Regions from separate parts of the Ensifer sp. ENS09 genome, predicted to be linked through region 1. Evidence: riboswitches for the same ligand, from Rfam matches in the RefSeq annotation. Region 1 holds a riboswitch; the other holds the start of a gene.
What was found. Region 1 has a riboswitch for FMN ahead of IB267_RS08700 (DMT family transporter). Riboswitches for the same ligand answer to the same signal wherever they lie in the genome.
Positions count from the first base shown of each region.

Region 2: linked by a shared signal. The riboswitch ahead of IB267_RS05835 (6,7-dimethyl-8-ribityllumazine synthase) and the one ahead of IB267_RS08700 (DMT family transporter) in region 1 are both predicted to bind FMN.

Region 1 covers NZ_JACVBP010000002.1:111,794-116,965, reverse strand. Annotated here, with positions in the region: gene lon (endopeptidase La) at 1-1,422, shown strand, start outside; gene hupB (DNA-binding protein HupB) at 1,643-1,918, shown strand; FMN riboswitch at 2,042-2,224, shown strand; gene IB267_RS08700 (DMT family transporter) at 2,312-3,226, shown strand; gene IB267_RS08695 (esterase-like activity of phytase family protein) at 3,294-5,172, shown strand, end outside.
Region 2 covers NZ_JACVBP010000001.1:1,163,222-1,168,393, reverse strand. Annotated here, with positions in the region: gene IB267_RS05845 (RpiB/LacA/LacB family sugar-phosphate isomerase) at 1-222, shown strand, start outside; gene IB267_RS05840 (low temperature requirement protein A) at 434-1,717, shown strand; gene IB267_RS05835 (6,7-dimethyl-8-ribityllumazine synthase) at 1,994-2,467, opposite strand; FMN riboswitch at 2,560-2,709, opposite strand; gene IB267_RS05830 (ABC transporter ATP-binding protein) at 2,833-3,894, opposite strand; gene IB267_RS05825 (iron ABC transporter permease) at 3,906-4,688, opposite strand; gene IB267_RS05820 (ABC transporter permease subunit) at 4,685-5,172, opposite strand, start outside.

The DNA.
Region 1 (5,172 bases):
AAGGAGCGCATCGTCGAGTATCTCGCCGTGCAAGCCCGTTCGACCAAGATCAAGGGCCCGATCCTGTGCCTCGTCGGCCCTCCGGGCGTCGGCAAGACCTCGCTCGCCAAGTCGATCGCCAAGGCGACCGGCCGCGAATACGTGCGCATGGCACTCGGCGGTGTTCGTGACGAAGCCGAAATCCGTGGCCACCGCCGCACCTATATCGGCTCCATGCCGGGCAAGGTCGTTCAGTCGATGAAGAAGGCGAAGCGGTCCAACCCGCTGTTCCTGCTCGACGAAATCGACAAGATGGGCCAGGACTTCCGCGGCGATCCGTCGTCGGCGCTGCTCGAGGTGCTGGATCCGGAACAGAACTCGACCTTCATGGACCACTACCTGGAAGTCGAATACGACCTGTCCAACGTGATGTTCATCACCACCGCCAACACGCTGAATATCCCGGCGCCGTTGATGGACCGCATGGAAGTGATCCGCATCGCCGGCTACACCGAAGAGGAAAAGCTGGAAATCGCCAAGCGGCACCTGCTGCCGAAGGCGATCCGTGACCACGCGCTGCAGCCGAAGGAGTTCTCGGTCACCGACGGCGCGCTGATGGCGGTCATCCAGACCTACACCCGCGAAGCCGGTGTGCGTAACTTCGAGCGCGAGCTGATGAAGCTCGCCCGCAAGGCCGTGACCGAGATCATCAAGGGCAAGGCCAAGAAGGTCGAAGTGACCGCTGCCAACATCAACGATTACCTGGGCGTTCCGCGCTTCCGCCACGGCGAAGCCGAACGTGACGACCAGATCGGTGTTGTCACCGGTCTCGCATGGACCGAGGTCGGCGGCGAGCTGCTGACGATCGAAGGCGTCATGATGCCCGGCAAGGGCCGCATGACCGTCACCGGCAACCTGCGCGACGTGATGAAGGAATCGATTTCGGCAGCGGCATCCTATGTCCGCTCGCGCGCGATCGACTTCGGCATCGAGCCGCCGCTGTTCGACAAGCGTGACATCCACGTGCACGTGCCGGAAGGTGCGACGCCGAAGGATGGCCCGTCGGCGGGTGTCGCCATGGCAACCACGATCGTGTCGATCATGACCGGTATCCCGATCTCCAAGGATGTCGCCATGACTGGCGAGATCACGCTGCGCGGCCGCGTGCTGCCGATCGGCGGTCTTAAGGAGAAGCTCCTGGCAGCGCTTCGGGGTGGCATCAAGAAGGTGCTGATTCCGGAAGAGAACGCCAAGGATCTTGCCGAGATCCCGGACAACGTGAAGAACGCGCTCGAAATCATCCCGGTTTCGCGGATGGGCGAAGTGCTCGAACACGCTCTGGTGCGCATGCCGGAACCGATCGAATGGGACCCGGCAAACGAGCCGGCAACCGTTGCACCGGTTGATTCGCAGGACGAAGCAGGCTCTTCGATCGCCCACTAACGGGTGCTCGAAAATGGGCGCCGCCGGCTCGCGCGGCGCTCATTTTGCAGAAAAATTGGGAAGACCGGCCATTGGCCGGTCTTTTTTGTTGTAAAAGCGCCCTACAAGCCTTGCATTCCAAGGGATTAGGCGCAATTGGGAAAGGCAAGACGCGGGCGAAGCGCAAGCCGCCGCGCCTTAAAACACAGTCGTTTCGAACCAATCTGAAAGGGGTGGAAACATGAACAAAAATGAGCTCGTGTCTGCCGTTGCTGAGAAGGCCGGACTTTCCAAGACCGACGCATCTTCTGCAGTTGATGCAGTTTTCGAGACCATCCAGGCTGAGCTGAAGAACGGCGGCGACATTCGCCTGGTCGGCTTCGGCAACTTCTCGGTTTCGCGCCGCGAAGCCTCGAAGGGCCGTAACCCGTCCACGGGTGCGGAAGTTGACATCCCGGCACGCAACGTGCCGAAGTTCACGGCCGGCAAGGGCCTGAAGGATGCCGTCAACGGCTGATGAGATTTGCTTGGCGGCCGGACACGAGGCCGGCAGTCCAGGTATTCGAGGGTTCGGCGCAAGCCGGACCCTTTCGCATTTTGGGGCAGCCCTTGCGGGTACCCACCATTTGCTCTAGGGCTTGCCCATTCTCAGGGCGGGGTGAAAGTCCCCACCGGCGGTAAGGGCATGACAGCGCTACGTCTTGAAGACGCGCGAAGATGGCCCAAGCCCGCGAGCGCCTCTCCTCGATTTCTTGGGGGAGGGTCAGCAGATCCGGTGCAACTCCGGAGCCGACGGTCATAGTCCGGATGAAAGAGAATGGTCGCCGGCACGAAGGGCAGGGATGCCCGGGGTCGTGTCGTGCGCTCATGCGTCCTGATTTGTGTTTGGTCCGCTTTCAGGGTGCATGACATGAATCAGACTTCCCTCGGTTTTTCCTCCTCGCGCGCCATGGCCGGAGCCGGCTTCATGGTGCTGGCCGGGATCGCCTTTGCCGGCCTCAATGTCGTCACCCAATGGCTGACGATGAAGCTCGGTTTCCCCGCCACCGCCATGGCGTTCTGGCAATATGCCTTCGCCTTCCTCTTCTCGCTGCCGTTTCTGCGACGCGCCGGGCTCTCGGCCATGCGCACCGACTATCCCTGGCGCCACGTCGTGCGCGTGGTGCTGGCCGCCTTCGGGGTCGGGGCCTGGGTCTCGGGGCTTGCGCACGTGCCGATCTGGCAGGCGATCGCGCTGGTCATGACCTCGCCGTTCTTCATCATCCTCGGCGCCCGCCTGTTTCTCGGCGAACGTGTCGGCGCGGCGCGCTGGGCAGCAACCGCGGTTGGCTTCGCCGGGGCGATGATCATTCTCGAACCCTGGTCGGACAGTTTCAGCTGGGCCGCCCTTCTGCCGATCCTGTCGGCGCTTTTGTGGGGGGCTTCGTCGCTCATCACCAAGAGCCTCACCAGTCTTGAGCGCCCCGAAACGATCACTGTCTGGCTGCTTGTGCTTCTGTCGCCGATCAACGGCGCCATCGCGCTTTCGGCCGGTTTCACCGTGCCCGATGGCGCAGCGCTCGGCTTCCTGCTGCTTGCCGGGATCCTGACCGTCGTCGCCCAATATCTGCTGACGCTTGCCTATACGGTGGCCGACGCCGCCTATGTGCAGCCTTTCGACGACCTGAAGCTGCCGCTCAACGTCTTTGCCGGCTGGCTGGTCTTCGGTTACGCGCCGACAGGGTATCTTTGGGTCGGCGCCGTGCTGATCCTTGGCGCTTCGCTGTTCATCATGCGCAACGAGATGCGGCGCGAGCGCGCCGCTCCGGCGACCGGAACGGTGTAAAACCCGAGCGTTGTCATTCGGCTGTCATCGGCATCGCGCAGAACCCCCATGTTTTCAGTGTTCGCACATGGGGGATTTCATGACCATCACTTCGCGCGTGACCGCGCTCGCGGCCGTTCTTCTTGCCTCCGCAGCATTTCCTGCGGCGGCCGAGCCCGTCTTCAACCGCATTGCATCCTTTGCTGTTGCCGATAACCTGCCGGAAGGCGATGCGCGCAAGACGCCGACATCCGCCGAAATCATCACGGCCAGCGAAGACGGCAATCTGCTCGTCTATTCCGACAGCCCCGGCAAGCGCGTCGGCCTGATCGACATCACCGATGCCAAGGCGCCCAAGGCAGCCGGCACGGTTTCCTTTGACGGCGAGCCGACCTCCGTCACCATCGCCGGTGCAAAGGCACTCGTCGCGGTCAACACGCGCGAGAGCTTCGTCAAGCCGTCGGGGCTTCTGGCGATTGTCGATCTGGCGTCGAAGAAAGTCGATGCGACCTGCGATCTCGGCGGCCAGCCGGATTCGATCGCCGTCAACAAGGACCGCACGCTTGCTGCCATCGCCATCGAAAACGAGCGCGACGAAGAGCTGAACGATGGCAAGATCCCGCAGATGCCGGCCGGCGACCTCGTCATCCTGTCGCTGAAGGATGGTGTTGCCGATTGCGGTTCGCTGAAGCGCGTGACGCTGACCGGTCTTGCCGAGATCGCCGGGGAAGACCCGGAGCCGGAGTTCGTTTCCTTCAACGGCAAGGACGAGATCGCGCTGACCCTGCAGGAAAACAATCACATCGTCATTATCGACGGCAAGACGGGGACCGTGAAGACGCACTTCTCCGCTGGCACGGTCGACCTCAAGAACATCGACACCAAGCGTAACGGCGCGATTGCCTTCAAGGACGAGCAGCCGGGCCGCAAGCGCGAGCCCGATGCGGTGAAGTGGCTCGACGACAACCGCATCGTCGTTGCCAACGAAGGCGACTATGAAGGCGGTTCGCGCGGCTTCACGATCTTCGACACCACCGGCAAGGTGCTGTTCGAATCGGGCGCGAGTTTCGAGCACGCGATTGCCGCCATCGGCCACTATCCAGAGAAGCGCTCTTCCGCCAAGGGCGTCGAGCCCGAGGGGCTGGAAGCGGCGAAGTTCGGCGAGGACAATCTGTTCTTCGTGCTGGCCGAGCGCGCATCTGTCGTCGGCGTCTACAAGGACACCGGCGCAGAGCCTGAGCTGCTGCAGCTCCTGCCGTCGGGCATTTCGCCGGAAGGCGCCGTCGCGATCCCGTCGCGCAATCTGTTTGCGACCGCAAACGAAGTCGATCTCGTCGAGGATGGCGGCGCACGCTCGCACGTCATGATCTATGAGCGTGCCGAGGGCGAAGCAGCCTATCCGCAGATCCGCTCCGCCGAGAAGGACGGCCTGCCGATCGGGTTCGGTGCGCTCTCCGGTCTCGTTGCCGTCGCCGACAAGCCCGGCTTCCTGCGCGCCGTCAATGATTCGGTCTACTCGTCGCAGCCGACGATCTTCACGATCGACGCGACCCAGAAGCCGGCGTTGATCACCGAAGCGCTCGCCATCACCCGTGACGGCGCACCGGCTCAGAAGCTCGACATCGAAGGCATCGCCAATGACGGGGAAGGGGGCTTCTGGCTCGCGTCGGAAGGCAACTCCGACAAGCTCTACAGCCACGCGATCTTCCACGTGAACAAGAAGGGTGAGATCAAGAAGGAAATCGCCCTGCCGGAAGCGCTGCGCGCCGGCGAAACCCGCTTCGGCTTCGAAGGCATCACCGTTGTCGGCGAAGGCGACGAGCAGACGCTGTGGATGGCGGTTCAGCGCGAATGGAAGGATGACGAGAAGGGCTTCGTCAAGCTCGTCTCCTACAACCCGAAGAGCGAAGAATGGGGCGCCGTGCGCTACCCACTCGAAAAGGCCGGTGACGGCTGGGTTGGTCTGT
Region 2 (5,172 bases), on a different contig from region 1:
GTGCCGGGCATCCGCGCGGCGTTGACGCACGACACCTATTCGGCCGAGCGGGCGGCGAAGTCGAACAACGCCCAGATCATCACCATGGGCGCCCGCGTCATCGGACCGGAACTGGCAAAGTCGATCGTCGACACCTGGCTCGCCTCCGAGTTCGACCCGAACGGCTCTTCGGCCGGCAATGTCGAGGCGATCAACCGCCTGGATGCGGCGCGAGCCGGTTGAGGAAAAGGGCGGGCGGCTTGCCGTCTGCATCCGGTTCCCGGTTCAAGGCCTAACCTATCTCGCGATGCCGTTGATCCTCCCTCAGGCATCGTGACGACACGCCCGGCAGCGATGCCGGGCGTTTTCATGTCCGGTCTTGTGCTTCGTCTTGACGAGGCTTCTGTAAATATTTGAATATTCTTGCGGATCGTCAAATGAGAGGCGCTGCCGCATGAGTGAAACCACCTCGACCGAGCCGCATCAAAGCGCGCACCACCACGTGGCGCGCATGAGCGGCCGCGACACGCATGAACATCACCGGACCGCGACGACGCTCGAGCTGCTGTTCGACCTGACCTTCGTCATTGCCTTCAGCCTGGCTGCTTCGCAGCTTGCCCATTTCCTCGCCGAGGGGCACATCTTTGCCGGCCTCTTCGGTTTTGCACTCGCGACCTTCTCGATCTGCTGGGCCTGGATCAATTTCAGCTGGTTCGCCTCCGCCTATGACACGGACGACTGGATTTTCCGCGCCGTTACCATGGTGCAGATGGTCGGCGTGCTGATCCTTGCGATCGGCCTGCCGCCGATGTTCGAGTCGATCGACAAGGGCGCGCATCTCGACAATGGCATCATGGTGCTCGGCTATGTCGTCATGCGGGTGGCGATGCTCTTCCAGTGGCTGCGCGCGAGCCGCCAGGACCCGGCACGGCGCAATGCCTGCCTCACCTATGTGAAGGCGATCAGCGTCGCCCAGATCGGCTGGATCGTGCTGATCTTCGTCGACTTCTCGCTGCTGGTGACCTTCGCCATGGTCGTCGGGCTCACGGCGATCGAAATGCTCGGCCCCTATTTCGCCGAAACGCGTGACGGCGGTACGCCCTGGCATGCGCACCACATCGCCGAGCGCTACGGGCTTCTTGCCATCATCGCGCTTGGGGAGGGGGTCGTCGGCACGGTCGCCTCGATCTCGGCCGTGGTCGAGGGGCAGGGCTGGGACCTCGATGTCGCGCTCGTCTGCCTCGCCGGCACTGGGCTCACTTTCGGCATGTGGTGGATCTATTTCCTGCTGCCGAGTGCGGAGATCCTGCACCACTACCGTCTCAAGCGGGCCTTCGTCTGGGGCTACGGCCACATGCCGATCTTCGCCTCGATCGTCGCCACCGGCGCAGGCCTGCATGTGGCGGCCTATTACATCGAGCACAAGGCGCATATCGGTTCAGTCGCAACGGTGCTGACGGTGGCGGTGCCCGTCGCGTGCTACATCGGGCTGCTCTACGCGATGTACGCCTATCTCATGCAGCAGGTGGACCGCCTGCACCTCTGGCTGCTCGTGGGCACCGCGCTGGTGCTGGCAGCGTCCGTGGTCGCGGCGATCGCCGGGCTCGATATGGCCAAGTGCCTGATCATCCTGATGCTGGCACCGGTCGTCACCATCGTCGGCTACGAGGTGGCGGGGCATCGACATCGCATGGCGGCTCTGGAGCGCAGCCTGCACAAGAGTGATGCGGTGCATTGATTTTGCGAGTCGAAACAGCGGGTTATTTGCTGTTGCTGGCGATGTGATTCAGGGGCTTCAGAGGTTGATTCAGGTACGGTTGCTGGGGCGATACGCCCCTCTCCCCGGCTTTAACCCGAGGACTAACCTCTCCCCGCAGGCGAGGAGAGGGGACGAGAACCCTCATGAACTCGGAGCTTCTGGTACGCCGTGCTTGATGGCACCGGGCGGCTAGGCGGCGGTTCCTAAAGCTGTCCTTCTCCCCGCGAGCGGGGAGAAGGTGCCGGCAACCGTTGATCAGGCGTTGACCAGCGCCAGCTTGGCGCGGGCGTCGAGGATCTGGGCGCAGGCGTTGGCCGCCTCCGTGCCCTTGGTCACGAAGTGCTCGCGGAAGAAGGCGATCAACGGTTCGCTTTCCTGGAAATTATGAGGCGTCAGCACGGCCGAAAGCACCGGCACGTTGGTGTCGAGCTGCACGCGCATCATGCCGTCGAGCACGGTGCCGGCCACGAAATCGTGGCGGTAGATGCCTCCGTCGACGACGAAGGCGGTGCCGAGGATCGCGGCATAGTGGCCGGTTTTGGCCAGCGTCTGTGCATGCAGCGGAATTTCGAGTGCGCCCGGCACGTCGAAGATCTCGACGTCGGCTGCCGAGCCGCCGAGCTTCGTCCATTGCGCGACAAAGGCATCGACGCAGCGGTCGACGATATCGGCATGCCAGCGGGCACGAACGATCGCGATCTTGGCTGTGGGGTGGGAAAGTATGGTCATGGTCTCAAGCCTTTCAGGGTTTGGCGTTTCCAATGATCCCGTCGGGCGAACATGCATGCGCGCGAGGTCCCTTCGCGGGAACCCACGTTGCTGCTTGCTCTCTTCCATCCGGACTGTGACCGTCGGCTCCGGAATCTGACCGGATCTGCTGACCCCCAGGGTGAAACCCTGAGGCGCTCGCGGGCTTCGGCCTTGCGACCGCTACCGCCGGTGGGGAATTTCACCCCGCCCTGAGAACAACGCGACTATATAGCGCGACCGCGCGCGGTCAAACGCACGGTGCGACGAAAATGCCGGAAATCACGACAGATTTTTGCAGTGTTTGGAGCCATCGGAAGAAATCGTTCCGATGGCTTTCAATCCGCTTACTCGCGGATGACCAAGAGATCCTTGGCGGCAAAGCGCAGCGTGACGTTGTCGCCGGAAACCGGCGGGGCAACACCCGGATTGTTGAACATGTCGAAGGAGATGACGTCGCCGCCGACGCGAAGGCGCGTGCGGATGACCGAGCCGAGGAAGCTCGTCGAGACGACCTCGCCGGCAAGCGACGTGTCACCCTTGGCGCCTTCGGCGATCGAGCCTGCTTCGGGACGCAGCGCCAGCGAAATGCTGTCGCCGCCCTTCATGCCGGCGATCGGGTCCTTCAGCGCCACCTGCTGGTTGCCAATGGTGACCGAGCCCGCGGCCGGGTCCGCCACCTTGCCCTCGATGATGTTGAGCGTGCCGACGAAGGACGCGACGAAGCGGGTCGCCGGCGTGTTGTAGATCTCGAAGGGGGTGCCGATCTGGTCGGCACGGCCGGCATTCATGACCACGATGCGATCGGAGATCGACAGCGCCTCTTCCTGGTCGTGGGTGACGAAGACGGTGGTGATGCCGAGCTGCTGCTGGATCTGCCGGATTTCTTCGCGCAGCGACACGCGGATCTTGGCGTCGAGCGCCGACAGCGGCTCGTCGAGCAGCAGCACCTGCGGCTTGACCGCAATCGCGCGGGCAAGCGCAACGCGCTGCTGCTGGCCGCCGGAGAGCTGGTAGGGGAAGCGGTCCGCCAGGTGCTCGAGCTTGATCAGCCCGAGCATCTGCTTCACCCTCGCGTCGATCTCCGACTTGTCTGTACCTGCGACCTTGAGGCCGAAGGCGACGTTGTCATGCACGTTCATGTTGGGAAACAGCGCATAGGCCTGGAACACCATGCCGATGTTGCGCTGGTTGGGCTTCAGCGAGTTCTGGTCGCGGCCGTTGATGACGATCTTGCCGCTGGTCGGGCTTTCGAAGCCGGCGATCATGCGCAGGACCGTGGTCTTGCCGCAGCCCGATGGCCCGAGGAACGAGACGAACTCGCCCTTTTCGATGTCCATGTTGAAATCGTGCACGACGTGAACCGGGCCGAAGGACTTCTTGATGCTGGTGAGTGACAGGAAACTCATGGGTGCGGTCCTCAGGCCTTAGGAGGCGCGCTTTTTTGAAAGCGCGAGACGAGCTGGATGAGGCCGAGGCAGCCCCAGGTGATGCCGAATGCAATGACGGCGAGTGCGGCCGGTTCATAGGCGCGGTTGGCGCCCAAGAGCTGCATGTAGGGGCCGAAAGCCGGGCGATTGAGCAGGGCCGCCATGGTGAACTCCCCGATGACGATGGCAAAGGTCAGGAAGGCGCCCGAGAGCACGGCGACGAGCACGTTCGGCAGAATGATCTTGGTAAGGATCGTCGTCCAGCCGGCGCCAAGGCTCTGTGCCGCCTCGGTCAAGGTGGCGACATCGATGGTGCGAAGACCCGTATCCACCGCGCGGTACATGTAGGGCAGCGCAAGCGTCGCATAGCCGAACATCAGGAGGATGTTGGTGCCGGTGAGCGAGCCCGTCAGCGGCAGCCAGCTCGAGGTGTTGTAGAGCCGGATGTAGCCGAAGACGATGACGATCGCCGGGATGACCAGCGGCAAAAGCGTGATGAACTCGATGATGGGACGCAGCCGCGGCAGCTTCAGCCGCACCCAATAGGCCGTCGGCACGACGAGCAGCACGCCGAAGAGGATGGTGAACAGCGCCTGCATCACCGAATAGGTGAAGGTCTCCTGGAAACGCGGATCGGCGAAGACCTTGGCGTAGGCGTCGAAGGAATACTCGCCGCGACGCATCTTGAGCGAGAAGTTGGTCATGCCGATGAGCGGCAAGATGAAATAGAGGAGGCCGAAAACGAGGGCTCCCCAGGCCCAGATCTTCTTCATTTCAGCCACCTTTCGCTGCGGCTGCGCAGCCAGATATAGATCGCGTTGGCGATACCGGTGACGACGATCATGCCGAAGGCGAGCGCGTAGCCGAGATGCGGATTGCCGAGCACGTCGCCGCGGATCTGAGCAAAGAGCAGGATCGGCACGATCGACAGCGACGAGCCGGTGAGCGCGATCGCGGTCGCAACGGCGCCGAAGGCATTGGCAAACAGCAGCGCCAGCGTGCCGAGCAGCGACGGCAGCAGGATCGGGAAGGCGACCATGCGCCAATATTGCAGGCCGGTTGCGCCGAGGATTTCTGCGGCCTCGCGCCATTCGCGCTTCAGGCCGTCGAGCGCCGGCGTGATGATCAGGATCATCAGCGGGATCTGGAAGAAGAGATAGGTGACCGTCAGCCCCCAGAATGAGAGCAGGTTGAAGCCAAGCATTCTGAGGTCGAGACCGAAGTTGGACCGCAGGAAGACGGTGACGATGCCGACCG